DNA from 2 places in the Propionispora hippei DSM 15287 genome. Region 1 is predicted to be linked to the other one. Evidence: riboswitches for the same ligand, from Rfam matches in the RefSeq annotation. Region 1 holds a riboswitch; the other holds the start of a gene.
What was found. Region 1 has a riboswitch for cyclic di-GMP ahead of F3H20_RS08210 (endo alpha-1,4 polygalactosaminidase). Riboswitches for the same ligand answer to the same signal wherever they lie in the genome.
Positions count from the first base shown of each region.

Region 2: linked by a shared signal. The riboswitch ahead of F3H20_RS11640 (CPBP family intramembrane glutamic endopeptidase) and the one ahead of F3H20_RS08210 (endo alpha-1,4 polygalactosaminidase) in region 1 are both predicted to bind cyclic di-GMP.

Region 1 is NZ_FQZD01000011.1:118,002-133,782, forward strand. Features, by position in the region: gene F3H20_RS08160 (tetratricopeptide repeat protein) at 1-1,469, shown strand, start outside; gene pgaB (poly-beta-1,6-N-acetyl-D-glucosamine N-deacetylase PgaB) at 1,491-3,347, shown strand; gene pgaC (poly-beta-1,6-N-acetyl-D-glucosamine synthase) at 3,468-4,718, shown strand; gene pgaD (poly-beta-1,6-N-acetyl-D-glucosamine biosynthesis protein PgaD) at 4,749-5,453, shown strand; gene F3H20_RS08180 (SDR family oxidoreductase) at 5,477-6,352, opposite strand; gene lpdD (prenylated flavin chaperone LpdD) at 6,633-7,001, shown strand; gene F3H20_RS08190 (aminotransferase-like domain-containing protein) at 7,225-8,670, opposite strand; gene F3H20_RS08195 (LysE/ArgO family amino acid transporter) at 8,812-9,450, shown strand; gene F3H20_RS08200 (metal-sensitive transcriptional regulator) at 9,808-10,077, shown strand; gene F3H20_RS08205 (heavy metal translocating P-type ATPase) at 10,129-12,579, shown strand; cyclic di-GMP riboswitch class I at 12,807-12,893, shown strand; gene F3H20_RS08210 (endo alpha-1,4 polygalactosaminidase) at 13,154-14,170, shown strand; gene F3H20_RS08215 (NAD-dependent epimerase/dehydratase family protein) at 14,245-15,781, shown strand, end outside.
Region 2 is NZ_FQZD01000018.1:49,772-65,552, reverse strand. Features, by position in the region: gene F3H20_RS11670 (hypothetical protein) at 1-111, opposite strand, end outside; gene F3H20_RS11665 (DUF805 domain-containing protein) at 272-1,108, opposite strand; gene F3H20_RS11660 (PH domain-containing protein) at 1,115-1,621, opposite strand; gene F3H20_RS11655 (PH domain-containing protein) at 1,587-2,159, opposite strand; gene F3H20_RS11650 (hypothetical protein) at 2,434-2,796, opposite strand; gene F3H20_RS11645 (hypothetical protein) at 2,774-3,037, opposite strand; gene F3H20_RS11640 (CPBP family intramembrane glutamic endopeptidase) at 3,088-3,723, opposite strand; cyclic di-GMP riboswitch class II at 3,808-3,891, opposite strand; gene F3H20_RS11635 (hypothetical protein) at 4,246-4,455, shown strand; gene lipA (lipoyl synthase) at 4,544-6,073, opposite strand; gene lpdA (dihydrolipoyl dehydrogenase) at 6,263-7,933, opposite strand; gene F3H20_RS11620 (dihydrolipoamide acetyltransferase family protein) at 7,950-9,248, opposite strand; gene F3H20_RS11615 (alpha-ketoacid dehydrogenase subunit beta) at 9,264-10,238, opposite strand; gene F3H20_RS11610 (thiamine pyrophosphate-dependent dehydrogenase E1 component subunit alpha) at 10,254-11,213, opposite strand; gene F3H20_RS11605 (sugar-binding transcriptional regulator) at 11,383-12,330, opposite strand; gene F3H20_RS11600 (hypothetical protein) at 12,649-12,954, opposite strand; gene F3H20_RS11595 (NADH-quinone oxidoreductase subunit N) at 13,140-14,555, opposite strand; gene F3H20_RS11590 (complex I subunit 4 family protein) at 14,552-15,781, opposite strand, start outside.

The DNA.
Region 1 (15,781 bases):
TTAAAGAAGGGACGCAGCTATGGCCCAATTACCGGGAGATTCCTGCCTATGGACGGCGCGCGCTGGCGGACTCTTATTTGCGGCTCTATCTGCCCCAACAGGCCATAGGTATTTATTGCAGCATTTTAGAGCAGGGGGAAAGCTTACCCAGCGATAGGCACAGCCTGGCTTATGCGTACATGCTGACAGGCTCTAAGGAAAAACAGGCGATGGTATTGTATCGGGAACTTATCAATATGGCTGCAGAACAGGCTATGGTCATTACCGGGGATGCCGATTCATTTTTTGCAATGGGACGGTACGAGGCGGGGAAAAAGCTGTACCAGGCCATAATCCATACCTATCCCGATTATGCGGCGTTTCGCCAGCAGTTTGCTGCGGTACTTTATCGCCAGGGGCTGATCAGAGAAGCTTACGAACAATATCTGTCGTTGGCTGCTTTGCCGGGGACACAACCTGCCGCCAATAGCGGGATTGTTAATACGGCTGTGCCGGGAGGCGATTATTATTCTGCCAGGCAGGCCGTGACAGGTTTGGACAGGTATAGTGCGAATCCAATGACGGCTCAGGCGCTGAGGACCTTTGAAGAACGCTGGCAGGGCAGCCTGGCTGTTAACGCTACCGGCAGCAGAGATTATAAAGGAAATAAGGATCATCGCCTACAATTGACCGGCGAACAGCGGGTGACAGACCGGGTGGACATATTGGCAGGAATCGGCAGTACATGGATTTCTGACGGCCAGGGAGAAACCGTATTAAGAACAAACTCTGTTGGCGGACGATACACCGACATGAAACATATGGTACAGTTGTGGCTGGATCAGGGTCGTACTCACGGCAGGCTGGATGGGTATCACCTGACCACGAGTCGCTATTTTGGTGAACAAAGCAGAGTTGATTTTAGTATAAACCGCACACCGGTAATGGATGCAGAGGCACTGCCCAGTCATATGATGGCGACAGAGTATCAACTGGCGTATAACCGGCAAATTGGACTTAAAGACAATCTGTCTGTCATGATGGCAGCCGCAAATTATTCGGACCGCAACCGGCGGCACGATATAAACCTGGACTGGGACCATGTGATGGTTGATACCGGAGCAAAACAACTGTCTTGGTTTGGTTATGCCGACAGAACAGGCTTTAAAAAACAGATGATTGATGGGGTGGAGCCGGTTTACGAAAGTCCCCGTTGCCGGGAAGCCTATGGTCTTGGCCTTCGTCAGCGCTGGAATTTTACCAAGCATTATTGGGAAACTTCCTTTGAGATAGGAGTAGGGCGTGATCGGCCGGAGCCGATGGATACCAGTACTTCGCTTCGGACCGAGTATGGTTATCATATTTCCCGTAATCAGGCACTTACTGTTAGTGTAGAATATGGATTGCGTACCGGTTATTCAACCGGTACAGGCGGAAAACCGCAGTTTTCTGACCGCCAATACAATGTGAGCTACCAGCTTTCCTGGTAGGCAGGGGGAGTTATGGCTATTATGAACAAAAAAATTACTGGTGTCCTTGTTTTTTGCATGCTAATTCTGTTGATTTGCCCTCCTTCCCTGGCTAATGCCAAGGCGGTTCTTGTATTGTGTTATCATAATGTAACCGACCAACCGGGGCAGGATATATATGCTGTAACACCGGCAAATTTAAAAAGTCATTTGACGTATTTAAAAGAACAGGGGTATACGCCGATCTCACTTAAAGAATATATTGCCGCCAGCCAAACCGGTGCCGCATTACCGGATAAACCGGTGCTGCTCACGTTTGATGACGGGTATCAGTCGGTGTATACCAAGGTGTTTCCATTACTGAAAGAATATCGTTATCCCGGAATGATAGCCATTGTTACTTCCTGGCTGGATTATGCGCCGGCTGAACTCGGACCGCTGGTAACCTGGCAGCAAATAAGGGAAATGGAGGGTTCCGGCTTAATCGACGTAGCCTCTCACTCCCATGACATGCATCGTTTTACTGTGATTACCCCTCAGGGTGATCGTGGCCCGTTATTAAGCAGGCTGCAATATAAAAACGGCCGGTATGAGACGGTTGACGAGCAGCGTGAGCGGGTAAGGCGGGATTTACATGAATCCCAGGCTGCTTTTAACAAGGAATTGGGTCATACGGTGCAAGCCGTGGTCTGGCCTTATGGCGCCTATACGCCATCTGCCGTCACAGATGCACTGCAAGAGGGCTTTGAAGCCTGTTTTGCCTTAAATGATGGAGTAAACCCTCCGGGAAAGCAGGCCCTGCAGGCAGCTAACCGCCTGATTATAACAGGTAATCCGTCGAAAGAGCATTTTGCCAGTTTACTCAAGGTCAATAGTGAAAATACCAAGATCCCGGTTAAAGCAATACAACTGGACCTGGATATGATTTACGACCCCGGCAGCGCAGTTCAAACAGAAGCAAATCTGAATCTGGCAATAGAACGGATTCGCAGCTCAGGAGCAAATACCATTTATTTGCAGTCGTTTAGTGATGAGGACGGATCGGGTAATATCAAGAGTGTCTATTTTTATACGAAAGAGGCACCGGTCAAGGCTGACTTATTTTCTCACGTAATTGGCCGGTTGCGGGAAGAGGGAAGGTTCAGTATTTATGCGTGGTTTCCCACTTTGGCGGCTCAATGGCTGCTGGAGGAATCGCCGCAAGATGCCGTTGCAGCCTATGATGAAAAAAACAAGGGCTGGTATCGGCGGGCGACTCCTTTTAGCTCCCGGGTGAGCGACCGGCTAAGTTCCCTGGTTGCCGATTTGGCAGCTTATAATGATATCGATGGCATTTTGTTTCAGGATGATGTATATTTAAATGATTTTGAGGATTTTTCACCTGCTGCGGGCTGGGCATTCAAAGAACAGACTGACTTTGAACTGACGCCGCAATTGCTCAAGGAAAGACCGGAGCTAAATGAGCGCTGGATTCGTTTGAAAACGGATACACTAACCGGACTGACTGTGAGGCTTTGGGAAACAGCCGGAAGTTACCGTCCTAACCTTGGCAGTGCCCGCAATATATATCCCATTGTGATCACCAATCCGGCAGCCGAAGAATGGCTGGGCCAGAATTACGAACAATATCTTAGGACATATACCTATACGGTAATTATGGCCTATCCTTATTTGGAAAAGGCTTATCAAAATCCGAACGGCTGGCTGGAAAATCTGGCGTCGGCTGCTTTAAGTAACCGGGAAAATGCCCAAAAGACAGTGTTTAAGCTGCAGACCTATGACTGGAATAAAAAACACTGGTTGAGCGAAGCTGAAATACGCAAACAGGCTGAAGTTCTTAGGAAAAAGGGTGTAATTCATATAGCATATTATCCGGAAAACGTATATTCCGAACAATAAATTAGCCATCTTCGCTGGTACTTCTGCCACAACCATGGTTGCTATGAACAGATAAGAATGCAGTTCTTTCCTCAAATGGTTTTATGTGTTGCGGCAGGATAAAAATTCGTGAGGTGAAACATGCTGGATTCCTATAGTTTGCTGGAATTTTTAGAGGATTATGTTTTTTACTACCCGTTGGCTATGAGTATTATCTGGATGATTGGGGCGTCTTACTTCTATATGCGGCGGGAGCAAGGCCGGAAAAAACTGCCGGAGTTGGAAGCATATCCGTTGGTTTCCGTACTGGTGCCCGCACGCAATGAAGAGAAGGCGATCGCCAGTACCTTAAAAGCGATCCTTGCCTCTTCGTATCCCCAGCTGGAAGTTATAGCTATTGATGATGCCAGCACGGACAGTACCGCCATGATTTTACAGCAGATAGAGTCGGAAGAGGCCAACGTTCGGGTGTTGCTGCTGGATAAAAATATGGGTAAGCCCTACGCGCTGCGCTGTGGCGCACTGGCCAGCAAAGGTGATATTTTGCTCTGCATTGATGCGGATGCTTATCTTGATCCCTATGCGCTGCACTGGATTGTAGCGCATTTCATCAATGGTCCCCGCGTTGGAGCTGTAACCGGCAATCCCCGGGTCCGCAACAGGACCTCCCTGTTAGCCAAAATACAGGTTGGCGAGTATTCGTCCATCATCGGCATGATCAAGCGGACGCAGCGAATTTTGGGCAAAGTGCTGACGGTATCCGGTGTCATTGCCGCATTTCGCAAGCAGGCTGTTTTTGATGTGGGACTATGGGATACCGATATGATTACGGACGACATAAATATTACCTGGAAGTTGGAAAAGCGTTTCTGGGACATTCGCTATGAACCCAATGCGTTATGCTGGATTCTGGTACCGGAATCTTTTCGAGGTTTATGGAAACAGCGTGTTAGGTGGGCTCAGGGTGGTGTGGAGGTTATCCGCCGTCACCGTGATATATGGAAGAGCTGGAAGCAGAGACGGCTATGGCCGGTTTATCTCGAATATGTACTGTCGGTTATTTGGTCGTATACTTATGTTATTTTCGGCTGCATTTGGCTGATTAATCTGGTATATCCGACCGGTTGGCCGGAAGTGCATATCTTGCCGGAATGGAAGGGTTCCCTGCTGGCCCTTGTGTGCCTGGTCCAATTTCTTGTCGGGTTAAGTCTTGATAAAAAATATGAGCGCCATATTCCCGGCTATTTATTTTGGGTTATCTGGTATCCCTTTGCCTATTGGCTGTTGATGGCTTTGGCTACCGTGTATGCAACGCCCCGGGCGCTTTTTCGGAAAATGGGAAAGCCCGCTGTATGGACAAGTCCCGACAGAGGATTATTTACCAAATTATAAATTCCTGCAAATGGTGAGGAGCGGATGTAATTGCAAAGAAACGAACGGTGGTTTCAGTTTCTTGCCGGTAAGACAGTTGCTGTTGCTGCCGGTTGTCTGATTGTGGTGGCGGCCGTATATTTGGGTTATCGGTCTTCCTACATCAGGTTTCCCGAGTCATTATCAATAAACAATATACTGGTGTTTACCTTTTTGTTTGTACTGGCCGCACTAATCGCGGGACTGCTGTTCCGCAATATAGTGCAAATGGTTTTCGTGTCCCTGTTGTTAAAGAACGAGGTATTGTCAGCCGGTCCTGATTTGGTGATTAACCAGTCTGCTTTGCAAAAACCAGTTGTTCGCGGCCTGGAAATTCTGGTATCGATTTCGGTATGGGGACTTTTTCTATATTTTTTTCACTCCTTTTTTACGGCAGTTAGCTGGATTTTGGGAGGAAGGCTATTATATGGTGATTCGTTATCTCCTTCAATGATTGAGGGGACTGAAACCATACTGTTGATTTCCTTTCTATTTGCTTTAGCTATGTTTCTGGTCATGTTCAGTTGGGCCCAATGGAATTATTGGCGGTTTGGACGGCTGGAACGCCGCAAACCCCGCCCGCCTGTGCCATGTTCGGTGATTGCCGCTCAATACGGCATTCCGGAAAGAATAGTGCATAAGGCTACCACTGTGAAGGTAGCAAGAATACTGACACAGGAGGTTGGTCTGGACCTGGAGGTAATTAAAGAAATGTAACGCTTACTCAGAGAAATACCATATCAGCCGTTGACAATCTTGCCACCGTTGCAGTGGAGGATCTGGCCGGACATGTAGGCGGAATCGGCAGAAGCTAAAAAGACATAGCAGGGAGCTGCCTCAAAGGGCTGACCGGCATGCTGCATGGGTGTGTCTTGACCGAACTGGGCGATATCCTCGTCAGAAAAGGAAGCGGGAATTAACGGGGTCCAAATAGGGCCAGGCGCTACTCCGTTAACACGGATGCCCTGCTTGATAAGTGCCAGCGACAGGGAGCGGGTAAAGGCCACGATAGCGCCTTTAGTGGCTGAATAATCGATAAGCTTTTCGTTGCCGGCATAGGCGGTGACCGAGGCCGTGTTGATTATGGCAGCACCTGCTTTCAGGTAAGCCAGGGCGGCCTTTGTCAAATAGAAGCAGGAAAAAATATTCGTCCGGAAGGTTTTCTCCAATTGGGCGGCGGTGATGTTTGTCAGGGTGGTCTGCACATGCTGCTCACCGGCGTTGTTCACCAGGATATCCAATTGGCCCAGTTTTTTTACTGTCTGATCAACGGCTTGCCGGCAGAAGGCCTCGTCACCGATATCGCCGGACAATAACAGGCAGCGCCGCCCGGTTTTTTCGACGTACTCTTTTGTCTCTTTCGCATCGGCGTCTTCATTTAGGTAAACGATAGCCACATCAGCCCCCTCTTTGGCGAAAGCGATAGCTACGGCGCGGCCAATGCCGCTGTCGCCGCCACTGAGGAGGGCGACTTTTCCTGTCAGTTTACCGCCGGGCCGGTAATTGGCATCGTCAAAAACGGGACGGGGTTTCATTTGCGATTCGATGCCGGGCTGCTGCGCCTGATGCTGGGGCGGAAAAGCCGGCTGGCTGCTTGTATTTTTCTGTTGACTCATAATAGCCTCCTTTGAAAAAGTTGTATGGAAGGAACCTCTGGCTGATTTACACTGTGCGTACTAATGGAGCTTTTTCTACCTGCTTGTGTCAGCAAAACCTTGAATGCCTACTGGCTAGGTCAGGTGAAAAATTATTGTCATACCGACAGGCAGTTAAAGCAGCGGTTCGTTAGAAGTTTTTCCCGTCTGTCGTTTTGTCATGCGCTCTTGGCGATAGACAACAATCATTGGTATAATGTGGATGGGTGGAATTGATTTTTTCGAGGGGAGCGGCTGTTGAATGAGAAGCATACACTTATCACAGGGAAGTGGGCGGACTAAAGTCAATTTGGTATGTGACCGGATGGGAGATAGTCTGGTGGTGCGAATCTTTAATGAAAATGAACACATTGGCGCTGTGGCGGTCGGCGAGTATGACCATGTCCGGGAACGGGCTTCGGGGTCACTGATTAACCGGCTGGGACATAAAGATGATGTGATTGCTTTGCCGGTGGCCCATAAAATTGCCCGCAAAACGAAAAAACCGGTTTGTGTCATTGCCGGCGTTCATTTGGATGATATTACCCCGGAAGAGATTACCGTGCTTACCGACTACTATGAGGCTATGGTGGATAAGCTGCTGGCCCGCCTAGAAGCGGGGCTGGCCTAGTACCAGTACCTTGTCAGCCTAAATCCAGTGAATACTGGCGGCCTATTTTCTGCCCGCTTTGTTGCCGTCAGTCAGCATACTAACGGCATGTTTCGTTCCTTCGCCTCGCGCTGCGAAAAATAGTCTCGTCATTCTTTTACTGCTTTAACACCGACAAGGTATTGGTGAAGAAAACAGCCTGCTTTATTTCATTCTGAAATAAGGCAGGCTGTTTTCTTCTTTTTTACAGTCGATAAGTTTTTATCAGTTCGGCCAAACGATACAGACCGGTAGCCAGATCGTCCAGTCGGGCATAGGCATAAGAAATTCGCAGGTTTTGGCTGGCTTGTTTGTCATATAGATTGCCGGGATTGAGCAGCAGGCCGTTGTCCAGGGCGGTATAAAAGAGCCGGTTCAGCGAAACAGGTTTTTTGAGCGTTAGCCACACATAGAAGCCTCCTTGCGGCACGGTCCAGGTGGCAATGCCGGCAAAGTACTGTTCCAGGATTTGGAGGCAGACGGTACGGCGGGCAAGCAGTTTGCCACGCAGACTGTCCACATGGCGGTAAAAGGCGCCGGAAGCCAACAGGCGATGCACAGCCCATTGCGAGAGGGAACTGGAACCGTAATCAATCTGATTTTTGATATCGGCCAGACGGCTGATAACAGGTTCCGGCCCGGTAATCCAGCCAAGGCGCAGCCCCGGACTCAGCGCTTTGGAAAAGCTGCCGATATAGAGGACCAGGCCCTGTTTATCCAGCGCCTTTACCGGCAGCGGCGGCGGGCTGTCGAACCATAGCTCGCGGTATACGTCATCTTCAATGATTGGCAGCCGTTTGGCGGCGCAAAGAGCATACAGCTCCGCGCGACGTTTTTCCGTCATGGTTGTGCCGGTAGGGTTCTGAAAACAGGGAATGGTGTACAGGCAGCGGGACGCGGTGGCCGGGACGGCTTGCAGCGCCTCAAGCGAAATCCCCTCGTTGTCCATGGGAAGGCCACGCAGCGCGATGCCGGACGACTGGAAAAGATTGAGGGAAAAAAGATAGGAAGGGCGTTCCAGGTAGAGCGTGGAGCTGCGGTTGAGCAAGCCCAGGGAAATGAGCTGTAACGCCTGCAGCCCGCCGGATACGATTAACAGCGAGGCCGGTGTGGCGGCAATCTGCAGCCGTGCTAAGTAGCGGCAAAGCTCTTCCCGCAGCGGGTACAGGCCAAGCGGTTCTTCATAGCCAAGACTGGTAATATGTTCACCAATGCTGCGAAGCGTGTCCTGCATCAGTTCCTTGGGGTAAAACTCGGGTGACAGTTCGCCGGTACCCAGCCGGATGACCCGATCATCAAATTCATAGGTATTGATTTTCTGAATGGTGGACAGGTTGGGCTGCTGCAGTCCCCTATGGGTATAGGGGGTCCACAGGGCGGCCGAGGAGGCAAGGACAGACCAGGAATTATTGGCAACCCGCGTACCGCTGCCGACGGAGGCCTCCAGCAGGCCGTCGGCGATTAGCTCGTTGAGCGCCGTATTGATGGTGCTGCGGTTGACCTTAAGAATGTCCGACATACTGCGCTGCGAGGGGATTTTGGTGCCTGGCGGCCATTCGCCGTTGGCGATCTTGTCTTTGATTTTTTCGATGATTTGTTTGTATAGCGTACTTGCCTGAGTTCTGTCAAGCTGCCAGTCGATGGTGTCCATACAAAGCCTCCCCGTCGGATATCTGTCATGCTATGAACTTATTGTAACAAAGTGGTTGGGTATTTTCCAGCAGGATTGGCTGGTTACAAAGAGATATTCAGTTATTACAATGAAGAAAAAGCACACATGGAGGATGGATAAATGGTTGGGTATTCTATACAGGGGTTTTTGATGGGCATCGCCTATTTGGCGCCCATAGGCATGCAAAATTTATATGTGATTAATACGGCGTTGCGTAAAACCAGGTTAAAGGCCTACCAGGTGGCGCTACTGGTTACGCTGTTCGATATATCGTTGTCTATCTCCGCCTTTTGGGGGACCGGAAAAGTACTGGAGTCCATTCCGTTCTTAAAATGGGGCTTTTATCTGTTCGGCAGTCTGATCATTCTGGCCATCGGTATCGGTCTGCTGCGGACACAACCGGAAAGTTCAGCGGATATCCAACTGGATGAATCTTTTTATAAGACGGTGTTTTTTACCTTCAGCGTGACCTGGCTGAATCCGCAGGCTTTGCTGGACAGCACCTTTATTTTGGGCGGATATCGCGCTTCGCTTGACGCCATGGCCAGTCTCTTCTTTATGTCCGGCGTCATTAGCGGGTCTTTTGTCTGGTTTTTCGGTCTGGTCACGCTGGTGGCCCGTTTTCGCCATCAATTAACGGCGGCCAGGCTGCGACTGATCAATGTAGTCTGCGGTGTTACCATTATTCTGTTTGGCATCAATCTGGGTTATAAGTTTCTCCAGGACGTGTTGGCCGGTTATCCTGTTTTATGGCATTAATATTGGCCCGATCAATACCTCTTATGAAGGCATTCATTGAAAAGAGTTTGCAGAAAATAGGAATAGCTCAGGGGTTTGACGGCAGTTTTTCCAATGAATCGGATTTTCCTGTGCGGATCAGTGTTAAGCAGGCGTCAGAATTGCGAGAGGCTGTCGGGCGGTTTAAAATCTAAATACGTAACAATAAACCCGCTTAGGCGGGTTTTACTTTTAGAGGTTGTTTGAGGTAAGGAACTATCTGTATAAAATGACCGGGCTATTGTGAAAATAAGGAAAGCTTCCTGACGGATTATTGACTTTGGCAGAAAACAAATTATAATATATACTATACAGGGGTATAGTAATGGAGGGTGAGCTGTGTTAAACGAACAGGAGCAGAAGAATATTAAGGCAAGACTGAGACGGATTGCCGGTCAGATAAACGGAATTGAAAAGATGGTGGAAGAACGGCGGTATTGTGTCGATACGCTGCAGCAGATTATGGCGGCCAGGTCGGCGCTTAATCAAGTGGCACTCATTATGTTGGAAAGCCACACTAAAAGCTGTGTAGTAACCGCGATTCAGGAAAATCGCACGGAAGAGTCGGTTAAAGAATTGATGGATGTATTGTCCAAGTTTGCGAAATAACGGGTTCTGTTTCTACTAAGAACCTGGAAAAGTTAAGAGGGTGAAACCGGTATGAATAAAATGCAAAGTGAAAGTTTGGTAACGTCTTCCTTTAAAATTGGCGGCATGTCCTGCGCCGCTTGCTCCAGCCGGGTAGAGCGAGGCTTGGCCGGTCTGCCGGGGGTGGTCAAGGCGGCGGTCAATCTGGCAACCGAAAAAGCTTCGGTTACCTACGAGCCTAAAGAAGTCAGTCTGCAGGAGCTGGCCAGGAAGGTGGAGGACTTAGGATATCAGACGTTTAAGGAAAAATATGAGTTTAATATAACCGGCATGCACTGCGCCGCTTGTTCAGCCAGAATAGAGCGGGCTGTCAGCAAACTGCCCGGCGTTTATCAGGCAGTGGTTAATCTGGCGGTGGAGAAAGCCGTTATTGAAGTGAATCCGGATGAGATCACCAGTGCCATGCTCGTCGCTAAAATTGAAAGCCTGGGCTTTGGTGCGCAACCGATTGCCGATAATGCCGGCGGCGAGGCCGGTACCGACCGTGAAAAGGCCGCCCGCCAACAAGATATAAAGCGGCAGCAGTTTAGGCTTGTCCTTTCGGCCATATTCTCGCTGCCCCTGATACTGGCTATGGTGTTACATCTGATGGGAAGTGACGGACAGGTGACGGCGCTGTTGATGAACCCGTATCTGCAGTGGTTTTTGGCCACACCTGTCCAGTTTATCGCCGGTGGGCAGTTTTACCGGGGAGCTTACCTGGCTTTAAAAAACGGTGGTGCCAATATGGATGTGTTGGTCGTGTTGGGAACGTCGGCTGCCTATTTTTACAGCATTGCCAATATGCTGTATTCGCCGCATAATTTGTATTTCGAAACTTCGGCCATACTGATTACGCTGATTATTCTGGGTAAGCTGCTGGAAGCCAGGGCCAAAGGGCGCACTTCGGAGGCCATCAAAGCGCTCATGGGACTGCAAGCCAAAACAGCCCGGGTGGTGCGGAACGGCAAAGAAGAGGAGATCCCTATTGACCTTGTACAGGTCGGTGATGTCTTAGCCGTCCGGCCGGGAGAGAAAATTCCCGTTGACGGCGTGGTGGTGGAAGGCACATCAACGGTTGATGAATCCATGCTGACCGGGGAAAGTTTGCCAGTTGAGAAAACGGTCGGCGATGCAGTGACCGGTGCGACTCTGAACCGGGTGGGGGCCTTTAAGTTTAAGGCCGCCCGGATTGGCAAAGATACGGCTTTGGCTCAGATTGTGCGCATTGTGGAAGAGGCCCAGGGGTCAAAGGCGCCGATTCAGCGGTTTGCCGACGTGGTTTCCGGTTATTTTGTACCGGTAGTAGTGGGGCTTGCCGTGCTTACCTTTCTCGTTTGGTATGTGATCGTCGATGCCGGTAATTTTTCACGGGCCTTAGTCAATTTTACCGCGGTACTGGTTATTGCCTGCCCCTGCGCTTTAGGGTTGGCAACGCCGACCTCGATTATGGTAGGGACCGGCAAAGGGGCTGAAAACGGCATACTGATCAAGGGTGCCGAGCATTTGGAACATGCCCACCGGATTACCACGCTGGTTTTGGATAAAACGGGGACGATTACCAAGGGTGAGCCGGAAGTAACCGATTTTACTAATTTGTCCGGTATGGCTGAGGCTGAACTATTGTCGCTGGCTGGGGGCGCGGAAAAAAACTCCGAGCATCCCCTGGCGCAGGCTATTGTCAGCTATAGCCAAAAACAGGCTGCATTGCTGAGTGAACCTGCAACGTTCACGGCGATTCCCGGTCATGGGGTTGAGGCTGTGGTCGCCGGCAAACGCATTCTGCTGGGGACCCGGAAGCTGCTGCAAGAGCAGAATATTGACTTTGCCGGGCATATTCCGGCCATCGAAGCGATGGAGCAGCAGGGAAAGACTGTCATGCTGATGGCGGTCGAGGAAGAACTGGCCGGGTTGTTTGCCGTTGCCGATACGGTGAAACCGCGGTCGGTGGAGGCCATAGCCCAACTGCAGGCGCTGGGGATCGAGGTTTGGATGCTTACCGGCGACAACGAACGGACAGCCAGAGCCATTGCGGGGAGCGTGGGAATCACCCATGTTTTGGCGGAAGTTCTGCCTGAAGATAAAGCGCGAAAAGTAAAGGAACTGAAAGGTCAGGGGAAGATTGTTGCCATGGCCGGTGACGGTATTAACGACGCCCCGGCTTTAGCAACCGCCGATGTGGGGTTTGCTGTTGGAACAGGAACCGATGTGGCCATTGAGGCCGCCGATGTTACCTTAATGAACAGTGAACTGACCGGTATTGTGGCTGCTATACGGTTAAGCAAAGCGACGATGAAAAACATCAAGCAAAATCTGTTCTGGGCCCTTGTCTATAACTCCTTGGGCATCCCGCTGGCTGCCGCCGGCTATCTGTCGCCGGTCATCGCCGGAGCGGCGATGGCCTTCAGTTCGGTTTCGGTTGTGACCAATGCGCTGCGTTTGAGAAATTTTGAACCCTATCATAAGGCTGAGCTTATAAAATAAAACAGAGACTATTCTTTAAATGATAAAACTTATTTAAAGAATAGTCTTTTCTTATATTTGCAGGGCTGCATTACTTATTTTTGAACAGTTTTTTATATAGCGTAATAAATTCTAGATATAAAGCGTTTTTTGGGCAAAATAGGTGAGTTATGAATAATTTTCAAGGTATTTCTTGACAATTTAAATTTTTTTATTATAATGAAGCTTATGTTGTTAGAGGAAAATAATACAAGATATGGCAAACTTGATGAAAATCAAGGTCGCAAAGCTATGGGTCTAAGTACAGTTTTGTATATGACTGCCAAGTTGCTGATGTAACTTGGCAGTCATTTTTTTGTGTTTTTTAAAAGGGATGAATTTGACTGGTTGAAAAAAATAATAAACTATACTTTCGTATAGTGTCAAATTTGTAAACCTTTACTATAGTTACAAATGCTTTTGCGCAGTTATCATAACAATTTTCCATAAATCTTATTGCAATGACAGACATAATAGTTAGTTTTCATTTTATCTATTATCTATCTTGGATTTCTATAAAACTATTTGAAAACATAACCTAGGGGGGAGAAATGGATTGGGCAAGGGAAGTACCTTAATTTACAGCCTGCTAATAGTTATGGGCGGCATTTTTTTCTTTTGTACGGTAAGAAATGAAGTGGTGGCAGCAGATATTCAATATAAAAAAGAAATGGTCTTATTGATTGAAGAAATCAGCAACTATGCGAAAAAGAAAAATCCTTATTTTCAGGTAATCGGCAATGGCGGACTGGATTTATACCGTCAGGAAAATCTTGATGATGCGTTGATCAAAAGATTACTTAATCATCTTGATGGAGTTTTAGTGGAGGGGCGGGCTTATACCTGGGGAAAAACGGAGGATGATCAGGCGATGCATACTATGCCGACAACTCCTGACGCTAAAGATTTTATTGACTCCTCGTTAAGTTTGCCTGTAGCCAATCATCTACCGGTTTTTATCGTGGACTATTGCCAGGATCATAACCAGATTGATGATGCATATCGGGAGAATCGTGCGAAAGGGTATATTTCTTTTATCGGAAGCCCTGATCTTAATACCATTCCTTCTTATCCACGGGATTTGCCGTGGGAATTTAACAAAAAAATTAGTCGTCTTGATCAGGTGCACAGCTTTCTAATTTTGTTGAATCCCGGAAATTTCAAAAGCAAGGAAGAGTATCTGCGTAAGCTGCGCAATACGAATTGCGACTTGCTGATTATCGACCGTTATTTTGATAATCAACCGTTGTCCAGTGCCGACGTGGCTTCGCTTCGTGTAAGGAAAAACGGCACTTCCCGGCTGGTATTTGCTTATCTAAGCATTGGTGAAGCGGAAAACTATCGGCCTTATTGGCAGGCGTCCTGGTCAACATCCCCTCCCGCCTGGATTGCGGAAGAAAATCCTGATTGGCAGGGGAATTTTAAGGTGAAATATTGGACTAAAGAGTGGAAAAAGGTTTTATTCGGTTCTCCTCGGACTTTACTTGATGAGATTGTAAAAGATGGCTTTAGTGGTGTTTTTTTAGATGTCATTGATGCATACGACTATTTCGAGAACAAGCAAGTCATGTAATTTTTGTATATTTTCTCAGCGTGGTAGTGCAAACAATTGCAGTTTGTTTATTATCAAATATTGGAGGAACAGCAATGAACATACTAATCACTGGCGGTTGTGGTTTTATCGGATCACATGTTGCCGAACGTTTTTTTAAAGAAGGCCACAAAATTTGTATTATTGATAATCTTTCTACCGGGACGAAAGCCAATCTCAGTGTTGACTATGATTTTTATCAGCTTAATGTAACGGATAAAAACTGCGAGGAGGTTTTCCGCACGAATAACATCGATTGTGTTATTCATCTTGCGGCGCAAGTCGACGTTGCCGTTTCCAATGCGGATGCTTATCTGGATAGTGAATCCAATATACTTGGCTTAATCAACATGCTGGACCTGGCTCGCAAATACAAAGTAAGGAAATTTTTATTTGCTTCATCGGCAGCCGTATATGGGAATACTGAGGATTTGCCTATTATTGAAAATACAGAGCTCCAGCCTGTATCTGTTTATGGAATGAATAAACAGGTAGGGGAATATTACTGCCGGCAGTGGTCTGAACTGTATGGACTGAAAACAGTCATATTACGGTTTGCCAATGTCTATGGCCCGCGTCAAGGTCTTGCCGGCGAAGCCGGAGTCGTATCTATTTTTATGCAGCGCATGCTGGAAGAAAAAGAAGTGGTCGTTTATGGCGATGGCACACAGACTCGTGATTATATTTTTGTGGAAGATGTGGCCGATGCCGTTTTCCGGGCCGCCACTAGTAAAGTAACCTCGCAAATCATGAACGTAGCAACAAATACGGAAACCAGCTTGGCAGATGTAATCGCTGCGTTGGGAGACATGCATGCTATTAAAGGCGTGCGCTTTGCCGAACGGCGAACCGGTGAGGTGGCTCATTCAAGACTGGATAATTTTCTTGTCAGACAGGAGTTGGGCTGGCAGCAGAAATACTCTTTGCGTGAGGGGCTTGCAAAAACTTACACGTGGTATCAAGCTCATTGGACGGAGCAAGCCACTGCGGCCGCCATTGACATGCCAAGCAACAGTTTTTCCCGGTGGCGGCCCCATATAGAGAATTCAGGCATGTTTATTCTGATGCTCCTATTTAGTTGGAACAGCCTATATGGAGGAACGATTGATTACCGCCTTGGCCTTGATTACAACTATATTTACATTGGGCTTATGGGCATTTTATATGGCAAAAAGCAATCTTTGCCGGCCGTAGCTTTTTCAGCGGTTCTTTTTATTGGCACGGCACTGGCACGGGGCGGGGATTTTGTATCCATCATGTATCAAGCTCAATACTTGACTCACCTGGCCGCTTATTTGTGCATTGGAGTTGCCACAGGTTACGTACGGGATAATTCGGAACGAATAGCAGCGGATAAGCAGATGGAGCTGGATGCAATAAATAGCCAGTATAACTTTATGCGGACTCTTTATTTAGAGTGTAACCAACGCAAGGATGAACTTCATTCGCAGATTATTAACGCTAACGATAGTATTGGCAAAATATATAATATTGTTCGTGCCTTGAATAGCCTGAAAATGGAAGATATTTCCAATGAGGCTATCGGGATTGTAGGGAAAATTATGCAAACCGATGGGGTAGCTCTTTATACGG
Region 2 (15,781 bases), on a different contig from region 1:
AATTTCAATAATGACAAAAAATAATGTTACCGCTCCCATTATATAAATTGGGCTAAGTGTTGCAAATCGAGCAGTTTTATCAAGTGGTGCAGTTTTAAATTTACCGAGCAATCTCACTCACCTCTTATTTCACAATTTTTCGATACAGCTCTTTAACGCTGGGATGAGCCAACAGATCATGTATGTGATATTCCCATTGCTTCTACATTTAACGAATAGATTAATCACGTTGCACTAGACTAACTTGCTATTTCATGAGGTTGCTTTGGTTTCATATTACGTGCTTGTTATAGTGACCATCCAGCAAAAGAGCTGCAAGCAATACCGCCCTTATTTCATAATCGTCAGTAAAGCTGGCCGCTATTTCTAAATTTTGCAGCGCCACATAATACCGCCCCAAAAGCTTCTCATTCTTATGACAAAAAGCAAAACGCCTAGCCAGTTGTTCAGTACCATAACGACGAAACAGACTCTGATCTTCCAGTATTTCTTCCGTAATCTTAAGCCAGCCTGCCCCATTGACATCCGTTAAAATCCAACCATCAGCCTGTAGTAAAAGTTGCCCGCTACAACCTTCCTGTGTATGTAAACAAAACCTTTTACTATCGTTATCATAGGCTGCTTTCATAATCCATATCTGATTTTCCTCCGGAGTAAACAATTCTATCGCCGTAACCTCTTTACACCTCAAATATCTCCTTCCCAGCCACAGCACCTGCTGACTATTATTTTCAATTCGGTACTCCCACTGTTCAGACCTACAAGCTACCGTCTTGATATAAAAATCACACTGCTCCACTGTGGCAACATCCTCTGCCGACTTTGCTCCGTTCCATTCACTCCGTTCTTCCAGACTGGCAGCAATAACGATGGAAATAACCGGCGTCAAGGTTCCAAGCAACCACCAGCCCCAGAAATTATCACCTTTCAATCTGGCTATTAAAGCCGGGATCAAACCGGCCAAAACAAACAGCCAAAAATAAGTAAGGAAAAATCCCCAATAATCGCCAGGAAAGATTGATAATAGCAATCGCAGGAGAAAAAAAACACCAAGCATCCCGCAAACTTTTAATATTACAATAAGCCAATTAACTGCTTTGGTATACATGTCTCTTCAGCCTTCTTTTTCAGTCCACTGCTTTCCCATCTTCTCCATTACTCGCTGGCAAAATTCTGCTGAATCATTCGGTGAAATAGCATAAGCTTTATCCGCTTTGATTACAACTAAATTAGAAGAACGAGTGCAGTACAATCTTATCCGACCTCCCTGTTCTAGTTGAAAAATGCCAAAATAGCCGAACAAACCACCGGAACCGAATAAACGCAGCGATATTGAAAGCTTTTCCACTCTTTGAACAGATTCAATCTTTTTTAACGGAATCACTATATTTCCAATAAAACGATGGATAACGACACAGTCTTCCCGCAATGTATAAAAGCGAACTTGCCAAAAATAAGCCGAGAGAAAAGCCAGCCATACTAAAGCAAGCCAAAAATATCCTTTATTCAGCGGACTATACAGTACGACATATAACGTTATTCCCCATAGAATGGCAAAAGAACTGACTGTAGAAAAACAGGCCATTCTATCTAAAGGCGACTTGGGAAATTGATAAATCATACTTTTTCACTCCTTGTTGTAGAAGTTTCATATACAATTCCCGGACACCCGGATGAGCCAGAATATAGTAAGTATCACCGGACTTTAGCAGCAGCATATCCGGTGGATTCTGATGATAGAAAATAGCCGCTTTTTTTCCATTACGAAGCTTGAACCATCCCGTTGACAACCCAGGAACACTATATCCATTGGTCCGCAAGGTCGGCTGCCATTCGCTCCACGGACTCACCAAGGCAATCTGGACAGTCTTCAAATCGGCAGTCTCTTCAATCGGCCAGGCTTTTATCCTAATTTCTTGCTCCGACAGTTGCCAGCCATCCCCTTCATTACTGACTCCAACTAAAAACATAGCCAGCAAAAATATAATAACACTGGCTAATACCAGCATAACTCTATACCATTTTTTCATCGATATTGTCCCACGCCATAGAATAAAACCAATAATGATATATATTCCCATATTTAATGCCCAAAAGGACATATTAAAAGGTATAAACAATGCCTGTAAAACATCTAGATAAGTAAGTTGATAGGCCATCTTTGTCCCGCCTCCTGCAAAAAAATATTATAGCTTAAGGCTTGCTAGTAGGTTCTAATCCTTCTAAATATCTTCATCTTTGATCAAATAAAATAGTTATTATGACGATTGTCAAGAATTATAATAATCAACATAATTAGCTTCATGGTAAAATCATCAATAGCTCAAGCTTCTACTAACTCCAGATTTTGCAATCCAACATAATACTTCCCCCCTACCAGCCCTTCCCGCCCGCGCAAAACATAACAATTTCCGTTTTTATTAAAGGATGGTGTCAAATCCCAAGAAAAAGGATATTATCCATCGCCTGTGCTTCTTCATCTTTAATTTCTTTCTTGGCAGCCAGCAAGATTTGTTTATCATCTGAATTGCTAAAAATAATATCAGTATCTTCTTCCGCTATATATCCGCTAAGAAATTCTTGGTCATAGACCGAAAAAACTTCACCGGAACTTTGAACAGCTTTCATGACCGGACAATCATCAGAACCATCCGCAAATATTTCTATTGCCGTTATCGTCTTTTGTTCAAAGAAGCAGGACCCATACCAACGTATTTCCCCCTGTTTCTTTACTAACTGATAATAAAACGACATGTTGGACCTTGTTTTCTTTTCAAATAAAATCAGACTGCTCATTTTCTTTTTCGTCATAAATTAGCGCTATCGTTTGCTCTCTACCTTTTACTTTATTATATAAAAAGCTAAACCCTTCACAAAAAGTAATGATCAACATCAAGAAAAAAAGAAATACCAAAGGAAAAACCATCTGCATCCCTATAATTTCTTGAAATCGCAGCCCAACATACGCCGCTAAGGGATAGGATAACCAGGTCAATTTTAAAGCAATGACACCACATACCCAAACTTTAGAAGACAAAAAAATCCTCCTCTATTCTTCACTCATCAAAATTAATGAATAATATCTTACTAATGAATGTATATGTTAATAAAATTAAATGCAGCGTGTGCTAAGATTGCCCCCCATAAAGAATTTGATTTTTTAAACACGTAACCAAACATGATCCCACCTATAAAATTATCCAACCAAACAATAGCATTTCCAGGCCTGTATAATGCTATCTCTACTAAAGTAACGACTATATTAGCAATCCAGAAGGGCATGAGCTTCATAAGTTTTTGTAAAATCACCCCTCTGTATAATATTTCATCCATAAGACTTGATATTATGATTCCTTTAGTCCATTGATTTAAAAAAATAAAAGAACCATAATTCACCATCTGCTCTCGATTTATTCTTATTAAGTGAATTGCAAATTCAATAGCAATAAAAGTTACTAATACTATTAAACCTCTCTTGTTAATGTTATTGAATTTTAAATAATTAATATCAACTTTTTCTATAAATTTTAAATAATAAAAAATAGGTAATCCTGTAAAAACAATTTGGCTCACCCCATAATTATGGAGAATCCAGACAAAACTTTTTTGATCAAGAAAAAGAAAAATCATTGCAAGACTGTACACAGTCCATATCCCATATACAAAAAAAACAAAAAATATCAGACCTTTCCATTCTCTTTTACGTTCCAATTCATTGGTCATGACTAATTTCTCCACTCTTTTTTAAAGTTAAAGATTTCTAAAACTGCATACTACATTTCCATAAATGAAAACCGCCCCTCTCTAAAAAGAAATGGGCGGTTACACTACCATCTCCAGGCAGACCAAGTGTCCAGATACAGCCTACCGTTCTTCGCTTCCATATCATATAATTCTTTGAAATTGATTTGAAACTATCCCATTACAAAATTTCTACGTATTCCATTATATTCCTTTGTTGGATTTAACTTCATTTTATTATCTTTTTTACATTTTTCTGCAAAAAATGACAATAAGGCCTTGATTACGATTTATTGCGTGTCGTAGCCAAGACCTTATTGTTCTTTAACTAAATGCCTAATTATGACAAAAATCATTTCTTTTGAAAGAGCACATTCCTTGATATATCCAAAGACTAATCTAATAAACCAAACAAAAAAATATTATATAATCTATCTTCATACTATTATCTGGAAATTATTTTTAATATAATATTGCTTAGTAAAAATAAAAAGGAGAATGCACGTGGATTCTTTATTACATCAGGCTCTTACCAATATTATTTGCAACTGGGAATACCAAGTGGAAACCTGTGATAAGCTCTTTCCTACATCAGGAGATTACGCAATCGTCTACAGCAAACTAACCGGTTTGAGACAAGCCCCGGACCAATTGGAATTCGCTGGTTTGATTACCTATGAGAATGGTCGTTGGAAAATCAATGATAATATTTGACTACGGTAACAATAAATAAGGCCCTGTCTGCGACTTCAATGTAATGTCGTAGACAGGGCCTTATTTTTATTTAATCAATGTTCAGCAATCAGGACGAAAGTCTTTCCTTCTGAAAGAACCCGTCCGCCGCCCGGTAGGAGGAGCGCACCAGGGGGCCGCTGGCGGCGTGGAGGAAGCCGAAGCTTTCCGCCAGTTCCCGGTAGTGCACGAATTGTTCGGGTGCGACATATTCTTTGATGGCAATATGCTGAGCTGACGGTGCCAGATATTGCCCTACGGTCAGGAAGTCACAGCCAATAGATCGAAGATCGGCCAGAACAGCAGCCACTTGAGCCGGGGTTTCCCCCAACCCAACCATAATGCCCGATTTGGTCTTAATGTGAGGGGCTTGGCGTTTCACATAGTCCAATACGGCCAGAGACCGTTGATAGTTAGCCTGCGGGCGAACCTCGCTATAGAGGGCAGGCACGGTCTCCACATTATGGTTAATGACTTCCGGCCGGGCGGCAATGACCGTATCCAGTGCCGCTTCGTTACCTTGCAGATCGGGAATTAATACTTCAATCAGCGTGCCGGGTGAAATTCGCCGGATGGCCTCAATCGTACGGGCAAAATGCTCGGCACCGCCATCCGGTAAGTCATCACGGGTTACCGAAGTGATAACTGCATACTGCAGACCCAGCCGTTTTATCATGTGGGCTACCCGTTCGGGTTCTCCCGCATCCACCGGCTGCACCTGGCCCTTTTGCACGGCACAGAAACGGCACTGCCGCGTACACTGGCTGCCCAGAATCATAAAGGTAGCTGTGCGGCTGGCATAGCACTCCCCCATATTCGGGCAATGTGCACCGGAGCAAACGGTATTTAGAGCCAGTTCATCCAGCATACCGTGAACCTCGCTGGCATTTTGGTTACTGGCGACCCGTCCTTTAAGCCAGGATGGCGGACGGGTATCGCCCAGCCAGCGGCCATCGGTTTCTGTCACGGCAGCAATCTGAAAAACCGCTTGGAAATGAGCGATCAGACGGCTGCGCACTTCCTGCATAGCAGGAGCTGCTCCCAGCAGTTTTTCCATGCTGGTTACGCCCCGGCCTCGAATGCCGCAGGGAGTAATAAAGGAAAAGTACGATAAATCGGCGTCTATATTCAAGGCAAACCCATGAAAACTGAGCCAGTTGCGCGCCCCGATCCCGATGGCGCAAATTTTGTCCTCACCAACCCACACACCGGTATATTTCTCATCCCGTCCGGCGATGATGCCGAAATCGGCCAGCGTGCGAATGATCACTTCCTCCAGGTTGTGAACATAGGCATGGACATCCTTACCGTAACGCTTCAGATCAAGCAGTGGATAGCCTACCAACTGACCCGGCCCGTGATAGGTAACATCGCCGCCCCGGTCCACATGATATACTTCACACTGTTTTTCTTTAAGCGTCAGGCTGTCGACTAGTATATGCCCATCCACGCCACTCCGCCCGACCGTAATGACCGGCGGATGCTCCAGCAGCACTAACACATCCTCGTCAGCTTTGCCTTGCCGCCGCGCTTTGGTATAGCTCTCCTGGAACTGCCAGGCATGTTGGTAAGGAGTCAGACCCCAGTTCAGTACAAGCATGGTTTACCCTCCTATTCAGGGCGTGTCTTAAAACTATCCGAAACGCTCCATGACGTTGCTTTTTGCGCCATACTTCGTTAAATTTTCTTGAAATAGGAACCGCTATTTCTACAAAAATTTGCCTCGTCTGGCACAAAAATCACTCGCCATGGGTCATTCCGTTAGTTCTAAGACACACCCTACAACCGCTTATTTCCAGTGAATCCCCTGTCCCATCGCTACATGAGCCGCTTCCATCAGGGCTTCGGAAAGCGTCGGATGGGGGTGGATAGCGTGGCCCAGTTCTTCCAGCGTTGCTTCCAGCGACTGCGCCAGTACGCCTTCCGATACCAGATCGGTGGCATGGGGTCCGACAATATGGACACCCAGTATTTCGCCATACTTGGCATCGCAAACTACTTTGACAAAGCCTTCGGTATCGCCGTAGGCCATCGCTTTACCGCTGGCCTTAAAGGGGAATTTACCTACTTTAATATCCTGATATTTTTCCTTCGCTTCCGCTTCGCTGATGCCGACCCAGGCTACTTCCGGACTGGTGTAGATGCAGGAAGGAATGATTTTATCCGAGTAATGAGAGTTCATGTCGGCAGCGTTTTCGGCAGCCACAATGCCTTGGGCTGAAGCCACATGAGCCAATTGAATCTTGCTGGCAATGTCGCCGATAGCATAAACGCCGGGAAGCTTGGTTTCCATTTTCTCATTGACTGGAATACCTTTTTTCTCATGAATGCCTAAGCCTTCAATACCGGTAAAGTTAGCCGCCCGCCCAGTAGATACCAGTACATTCTCACCCTCTACCGTATGAAGCGCACCTTCAAACTCATATTCCACCGCCAGCGCACTGGCCGTTTTGCTGATTTTATTGACCTTGGCATTGGTGAAGATAGTTACACCCTGTTTTTTCAGAGAACCCACCAATACGTCCACCACTTCTTTATCAGCCATCGGCAGAATACGGGGCAGCATTTCGATAATAGTTACCCTGGCTCCGAAGGTCTGCATCATATAGGCAAACTCCAGACCAATGACACCGCCGCCGATAATAACCAGCGACTGCGGCACCTTGCCCAGTTCCAGCGCTTCATTACTGGTGATGACCCCCGGATTGTCCGCACCGGGAATGGGTGGCATAAAGGGAGTCGAACCGGTAGCTATAATCAGCTTCTCGGTTGAAATCTTTTTCACCCCGTCTTTTTGAGTGATCTCCAGTTGGTTAGGGCTAATAGCCTTGCCTTCCCCGTTAAAAACATCCACCTTATTGGCCTGCAGCAGACCTTTGATGCCGCCGACCAAGCCTTTTACGATGCGGTCCTTACGGGCAAATACGGCTTTCATATCGCTGGTAACGTTTGAGGCGGCAATACCAAACTCGCCGGCCTTTTTAATCGTTTCATAGACTTCGGCACTTCGCAGCAAGGCTTTGGTCGGAATGCAACCCCGGTTGAGGCAGGTCCCGCCGAGGGAATCCTTCTCGATAAGGGCCGTCTTCAGACCGCACTGGGCCGCCCGGATAGCGGCCACATAACCGCCCGGTCCACCGCCCAGAACAACCACCTGATAGTCGGTCTTGCCGGCAGCGGCAGGTGCTGCCGGAGCGGCTTGCGGCGCGCCAACCTGTTCACCGGCCTGCCCGATATAGGCAATCGGTTTATTAACTTCAATCACGGCCCCCTCCGGTGCCAATAAAGCCAGCACCTGGCCAGTAGCCGGAGCTTCCACTTCCATATTGACCTTGTCGGTCATAATCTCCAGCAGGATTTCACCTTCTTTTACCTGCTCACCGACCTGCTTGAACCATTTTACAATGGTCCCTTCTTCCATGGTCATGCCCAGCTTGGGCATTAACAATTCTGTTGCCATTGCCATTCCTCCGTTGTCATATGAGTTGGAGATAATCTTCCAGCAGTTCTCTGATGCGTCCCAGGAATTTAGCGGCTTCAGCGCCATCTACCACACGGTGGTCAAAGGACAACGACAGGGAAATCCGTGGCTGAATAACAATCTCACCGTCTTTTACAGCCGGTTTATCCAGCATGCGGCCTACGCCCAAAATGGCAATTTCCGGTTTATTGATGATCGGGGTAAAGGTATCAATACCAAACATTCCCAGGTTAGATACGGTAAAGGTACCGCCGGACATTTCGTCAGGCGCCAGTTTCCCGTCTCTGGCCCGCGCGGCCAAGCCTTTGGTTGCCTGAGCAATTTGTTCAACGCTTAGCGTGTCGGCATTTTTAATGACAGGTACAACCAGACCGTTCGGGATAGCAACAGCCATACCTACGTTAACATCCTCGCAAGCTTCCACGCCGTCGGGATAGAAACGGGAGTTGATCGTCGGGTTTTCCCGCAGCGCCTTGGCTACGACTTTGATAATAAGATCGTTATAGGACGGCTTGATGCCGGTCCGTTTTTCAATGCCAGGAATAATCTGCTTTCTAAGAGCTACCATACCGCTCATATCGGCTTCAGTGTTTAGAGTGACATGAGGAGCTTCCCAGGCCTCAGCCATATTTTTGGCAATCGCCTTGCGCAGACCAGTCAGCGGTTTACGAATGGCTTTTGCTGCCGGTTTTTGCGCAGCAGCCGGCGTAGCGACAGCGGCTTCCACATCGGCTTTCATAATCTTGCCGCCAATGCCTGTGCCGGTAACGGCTGCCAGATCAACGCCCTTGTCCTGGGCGATTTTCTGCGCCAGCGGGCTGGCTTTAAAGTTTCTTACATCTTTCTCAATGATTCTGCCACCCGGTCCGGTCGGCGGTACCTGACGCAGATCGATATGTTCTTCCCGGGCAACCCGTTTGGCTGCCGGGCTGGCTTTTATTTTCCCCTCGGCGCCGATCGCCGCCGTAGTTACCGGAGCAGCCGCTACTGCCGCTGCCACCGGAGCCGGAGCTGGTCCCGGAACCGCCGGTGCCGCTGCCGTACCGACTTTTTCGCCGGGCTGCCCGATATAAGCAATCGGTGTATTTACCGCAACAATATCGCCTTCAGCCGCCAATATAGCCAGTACTTCCCCGGTAGCCGGAGCTTCCACTTCCATATTGACTTTGTCCGTCATAATTTCCAGCAGGATTTCGCCTTCAGCGACTTTGTCTCCCACCTGTTTAGACCATTTCACAATGGTTCCCTCTTCCATGGTCATGCCCAGTTTGGGCATCAACAACTCTGCTGCCATGCTAACTCCTCCTGTTTATACAATTTCACGGACGGCTTTTACAATATCGTCGATCTGCGGTACTGCGCTTTTTTCCAGTTCCATGCAGTACGGAATAGGTACATTTTTACCGGCTACCCGTTTGATCGGTGCATCCAGATAATCAAAGGCTTCACTGTCCATAACCTCAGCAGCTACTTCGCCGCCAAAGCCGCCGCGTTTGCAGGCTTCGTGGACAATGATCAGCTTGCCGGTTTTAATCACTGATTTGACCAGCGTTTCTTTATCGAACGGCACCAGAGTACGCGGATCAATGACCTCTACATCAATGCCTTCCTTAGCCAGCAGTTCGGCCGCTTCCAGCGAACGGTGCACCATGATGCCGGTGGCCAGAATAGTTACATCTTTGCCCTGCCGTTTTATATCGGCTACACCAAAGGGAATGGTATATTCGCCTTCCGGCACCTCTCCCTTGCGGTTATAACAGGTTTTAGTTTCAATAAATACGACCGGATTGTCATCACGGACAGCGGTTTTTAACAAGCCTTTTACATCATAGGGGGTGGTCGCCATAACTACCTTCAATCCCGGTACATGGACCAGCCAGTTTTCCAGGCTCTGCGAATGCTGTGCTGCCGCACCCGTTCCCGAACCGCCCGGCAGGCGAAGCACCATGGGAACTTTGGCCTTGCCGCCAAACATATATCTCATTTTGGCCGCCTGGTTAACCAAAGAATCCATTGCAATCGTAATAAAATCACTAAACATGATTTCGGCAATCGGCCGCATGCCTGTGACGGCAGCGCCGGCGGCCGCACCGGAAATAGCCGCTTCCGAAATCGGCGTATCCCGCACACGTTCCTCGCCAAATTCATCCAGCATGCCCAGTGACACACCGAAAGCACCACCGTAAATACCTACATCCTCACCCATCAGAAAGACCGTCTCGTCGCGGCGCATTTCTTCCTGCATGGCCTGTCTTACAGCCTCTTTATATGTGATTACTGCCATTATCTATCCACTCCTTTACGCGTATACGTCTTCTTCTAACGTTTCAATACCGGGATAGGAACCGGCCTGAGCAAACGCTACAGCCTGAGCAATGTCTTCTTTTGCCGTGGCGGTTATAGCATCCAGTTCTTCTCTGGTAGCCACTTTGTTTTCCATTAAGTATTTTTCAAAAGCCTTGATGGGGCACTTGGTTTTCCATTCTTCAATCTCTTCCTTCGTGCGATACCGGTTGGCATCACTCTTGGAATGGCCCAGCCAACGGTAGGTAAGACCTTCCACAATCGACGGCCCTTCGCCTCTTCTGGCCCGTTCCACCGCTTCCAAGGTGGCTTCATATACTTTCAATACATCATTGCCCGGTACGGTGACACCCGGCATACCATAGGCAGCGGCCCGGCTGGCTACGGTTTCCACATTCATGCTTCGTTCGGTGGACATGGACATGCCATATTTATTATTAGTGCACATAAAGACAACCGGCAGCTTCCAGATGGAAGCCAGGTTCAGTGCTTCATGAAAGGAACCCTCGTTGCTGGCACCATCCCCGAAGTAACAAAGCACTACCTTGCCGGTCTTTTTCATTTGCTGAGTCATCGCCGCACCGGCTGCAATAGCAAAACCGCCGCCAACGACACCATTAGCCCCCAGATTTCCTTTTTCCAGGTCGGCAATATGCATAGAGCCGCCTTTACCCTTGCAGTAGCCGTTGGATTTACCCATCAGCTCAGCCATCATTAAATTCACATCAGCATCTTTCCCGATACACTCGCCATGACCACGGTGGGTGCTGGTAATCAAATCATCCTCGCGCAACGCCCCGGTGGAACCGATGGCAAAGGCCTCCTGCCCGATGGACAAGTGAGTCGTACCATGAATCATACCTTTGGCAAAAAACGCGTCTACCTGGGATTCAAAAAAACGCGTATGCAGCATTTTTTTGTACCATTTTAACAAAGTCTCTTTCTCTACTTTCATTCCTGTTCCCTCCTATAAATGTTTTGCTTCCTAGTCATGCATATATGCTCTTGGCAGGCCACCCCTCCCGGCATAGCCCAGTCGCCAGAGCACATATGCATCGCCAATTGCACATTTGTTCATTTTTATTCAAAAAAAATTACATACGCCATGCAAACAAAAAAACATATTACTGCCGGGCCAGCCGCAATACTTCCTGAGCCGTCACTTCATCGGTGACCAGCGTATTCATGCAGCCGCCGCGAATGGCTCCCAAAATTGCCACAGCCTTATTAGAGCCTGTAGCTAGACAGATTTTGTGCGGAATCCGTTTAATATCCTCAAACGGTACGGATATCACCCTGTCGCTGACAAAGGAATGGATCGGATTGCCGTTGACATCATAAAACCAGCCGAGCAGATTGCCAGCCGCACCCATATCCCGCAATTTTGCCATCTCGGCTACGGTCAGCGCATTACTGATAACCAGCGAACCGTCGTCACTAACATCGCCAACGCCAAACAACGCTTTGGTGCAACTGGTGGCCTTGGTCAGAACCCGTTTGACACCTTCATCACTTAGCAGAGCTTTTTTGATTTCCGGCGTGTCCATCATGGCCGGTGTGTTCAGCCATACCCCGTTGGCATGCAGCCGACGGGCTATTTGCTTGACAATCTCCTCCGGATTGATGGTTTCACTGCTGTTGAGTCCACCCATGAGCTGTACGACGGTAATATTTAGCGGCTTTTTCAGCCCCAGGAATTTTCCCACTTCATACAGGGAAGAGCCCCAGGCAATGCCTACAACATCACCATCTGTCAGGATATTTTCCAGGTAACCGGCACAGGCTTTACCAGCGCCTTCCTTAGTGACGGCATCACTATTACCGGCCGGGACAACCACCGTTTCCAAAAAAGGAAACCGATCTTTCAAGGCTTGTTCAGTATCCAGACAGGCACGATACTCCGAGGCAATATGGATTTCAACAATGCCCGTATTCTTTGCCTTGGCCAGGCAACGAGTGATCTTGGTTCGGGAGAAGTTCAGCTTTGCCGCAATTTCTCCCTGCGTCATATCCTGCACATAATACATCCAGGCAATTCTGGTTAGCAAAGACTTTTCCATACTACTGTCCATATATCAGTCTCCTCTTTGAACATATGCGCGGGTATTGTGTCGTTTGTTCATCTTTCTACTGTTATCATAAGCCCTATCTTTAAGTCTGTCAATATCTCCGGCCGGATATTCTCAGATAATTCACGAAAAAAGCAGCCTTTATTATTCTACTCTTAGTGGACCGCCTACTTTGGAAATGCAAATGAATTCGCGGAAATTTTTTCGTAAGGCAAGGCGGAGGAGGCACGCATATAGGATATATGTAAGCTGACGACAACAAAGCATTACGGAAAAAGATCCGTGAAGTAATTGTGATTTCAGAGTAGACAGTCCACTAATTTAATTGCAATTAAAACAATGGACCGATTTCAGTTTTCTAATCTCTTCACAGGCAGCCTCGACATGGCTTGCCTCATCCAGCCCTGCCGCTTCCTCCAGGCCGCAGAGCACCTGGCAGTGCCAGAGCAGGCTTGTTTTGTACTGCTGGTAAATATCCTCCGATACGGCCAATATCTCGGCCAAATCGTCAAACAACTCCATAATGGAAACAATCGCCCCGTAAGACTGCAGTTTTTCTATTTCATTCTGGGTCTGTATACTGGCAATAATAGTTTTCATTTTCTTAGTGCATAAATTGACATTCATTGCAATCTCTCCTACGTTTTGTAATGGAAGAACCCCGAAGGCCCATTTGTACTATTTCCACGTATTCATGGCCTTCCCTGCTTTGCCCGGAAATACCGTCTTTACGCTTTAAACGACACAACATAAAAAAGCGAACCTTCCCACCAAGTAAGGAGGAAAGGCTCGCTTCTAACAGATTAACAAATCTAAAACAAACTGGCCGCCGCCCAAGCTGCCACGTCGGCTAACGGGCCGGGGTACACACCGAGCAGCAAGGTTGCAATCAGACTGAGGGCTGCCGCCCATTTAAGCGGAGCACCAACCTCCAGGCGTCTCCCGTCAGTGGGCTCTCCCCAGTACATGACCTTGGCAACCAACAGATAGTAATATACTGAAATCATCGACATAACAAAGCCCAGCAAGGCCAGCCACAGATACCCCCGTTCGACGACAGCCAGAAACAGGTATAGCTTTCCGGCAAACCCCGCCATTGGCGGAATGCCGGCCATCGACAGCAACGAAACGGTCATGACCACCGCCAGAAACGGCGATTTCCGACTTAGTCCGGCAAACGCTGCCATATCCTCCGAACCCGAATGGAGCTTAACTACCGTAATGACGGCAAAGGCGCCCACATTGGCAAACACGTAGAGCAGGCTATAAAAGAGTATCCCCTTGACACCGGCCTGATCGGCTGCCACCAGGCCACATAGCAGGTAGCCGGCCTGGGCAATAGAAGAATAGGCCAGCAGCCGTTTGATATTGTGTTGGTTCATGGCGATCACATTACCGGTAATCATACTCAGCACGGCTAACAGAGCAGCAATCGCCACCCAGCCGTCAGCCAGCGCCGGCAATGCCTGGATGAGCAGACGCAGTAAGACGGCAAAGGCAGCCACTTTGGAGCACATGGCCAAGAGTGCTGTTACTGGCAGCGGCGCCCCTTCGTAAATATCCGGCGACCACATGTGAAAAGGTACGGCGGCAATTTTAAAGCCCAGACCGATAACCAGCATGGCCATCCCGCCCAGCATGGCCGGAGACGGGTCTACGGCCTGAAAGATTTTGGCAAACTGGACACTGCCGGTATAGCCATAGACCAGACTGGCGCCGTATAAGAGCACCGCCGTCGAAGCGGCGCTTAAGATCAGATACTTGGCGCCCGCTTCACTGGAGCGCATATCCTTGAAATGGTAACCTACCAGAATGTAAAAGCTGATATTCATGACCCCCATCCCGACAATCAGGGTAATCAGGTCATTAGCCGAAGCCATCAGCATCATCCCTAACACGCTGAACACGATCAAGGCGTAGAATTCACCGCTATAGCGAGGCAGGCGCTCGATCAGATCAAAGGAAAAGAGCAGCGTCAAAGCCACGGCAATTAAGAATAGCGCTTTTAGAAATACGGCATAACCGTCGACGGTATACAAATTGACGTAAAAAGCGCCGCTTGCTTCCTGCTGGCCCAGCAAAACCGTCAGAATGCCCAGCAATCCAAAAACAGCCAGATAGCCAAGGCTGCGGCGGGTTTCCTTCCCCGGCAGCAGCAAATCAAGCACCACCAGAAACATCGCCAAACAAGCCGTCAATAGCTCAGGTACGATTAGAGAAAAGTTCATCGCCAAATCCCTCCCCATAGTGCAGGCGCATCTTGAAGGCTTGCCAAGAGTGGTAGCATCGTCGAAACTTCACTGCTTATTTTTTGCATCAATAGGTTCGGGAAGAGACCAAAGGCTACCAACACGGCCCCCAGGACGAAGAGTGGCACTAATTCTGCGCCGCGGGCATCCCGGTACCGGTCAAATTCGGGCCGCCGCGGGCCAAACAGTACATTGGCCAACAGCCTGAGAACATAAAGCGCGGTAAAGACAATACCCGCAATAGCCAGTACAGCACATACCGGATACTGGCTGAAACTTCCAACAAAAATGGTAAACTCCGGCACAAAGCCGATCAGACCGGGCAAACCCAGCGAGGCCATGCCAGCCAGCATAAAGCCGGTAGCCACCCGGGGCATCTGATGGGCCAAACCGCCCAGACCATCCATTTCCCGAATATGGGTCTTCTCATAGACATAGCCGATCATGGCAAAGAACAGGGCGCTCATGATGCCATGGGCAAACATGTTGGCGATGGCGCCGCTGATACCGGTGCCGTTTAACGCCGCAATGCCGATTAAGACATAGCCCATATGGGATACCGAAGAATAGCCGACAACATATTTCAAATCCTTCTGCGCCAGAGCGATAAAAGCGGCATAGAGAACATTGACCACCGCCAGACCGGCGATCAGCGGCGCCCAGAACTTCAAGCCCAGCGGCAATACCAACAGACCGATGCGGATTAAACCGTAGCCGCCGATCTTCTTCAAAACACCGGCATGAATCATGGACACTGCCGTCGGCGCCCCGGCATAGCCGTCAGGCGACCAACTGTGGAAGGGCCACATGGAGAGCAGCGAACCAAAACCCAAAAGCAACAGGAAAAAGGCGAAAACCTGAAACTCTTCCGATAAATGCCCCAGTTGATGGGCCTGGGCTAATAGCTCCATGCTAAAGGTGCGCGCCCCGGCGGGAAAAGCGTTTAGATAGAGAGCCACCACGCCGACCAGCATGAACGCCGAGCCGATCAACAGGTAAATCGTCAGCTTCATCCCGGCGTATTCCTTACTGACCCGCTTGGTAGAGCCCCAGATAATGACCATGATATAGATCGGAATGACCACCAGTTCATAAAACAGGAGAAAGATGAATAAATCCCGGACAATGAACGTACCGGTTACACCGGCCAGCAAAATCAGCAGCAGAACAAAAAACTCCTTAGGCCGTTGTTCCAGATTCCAGGA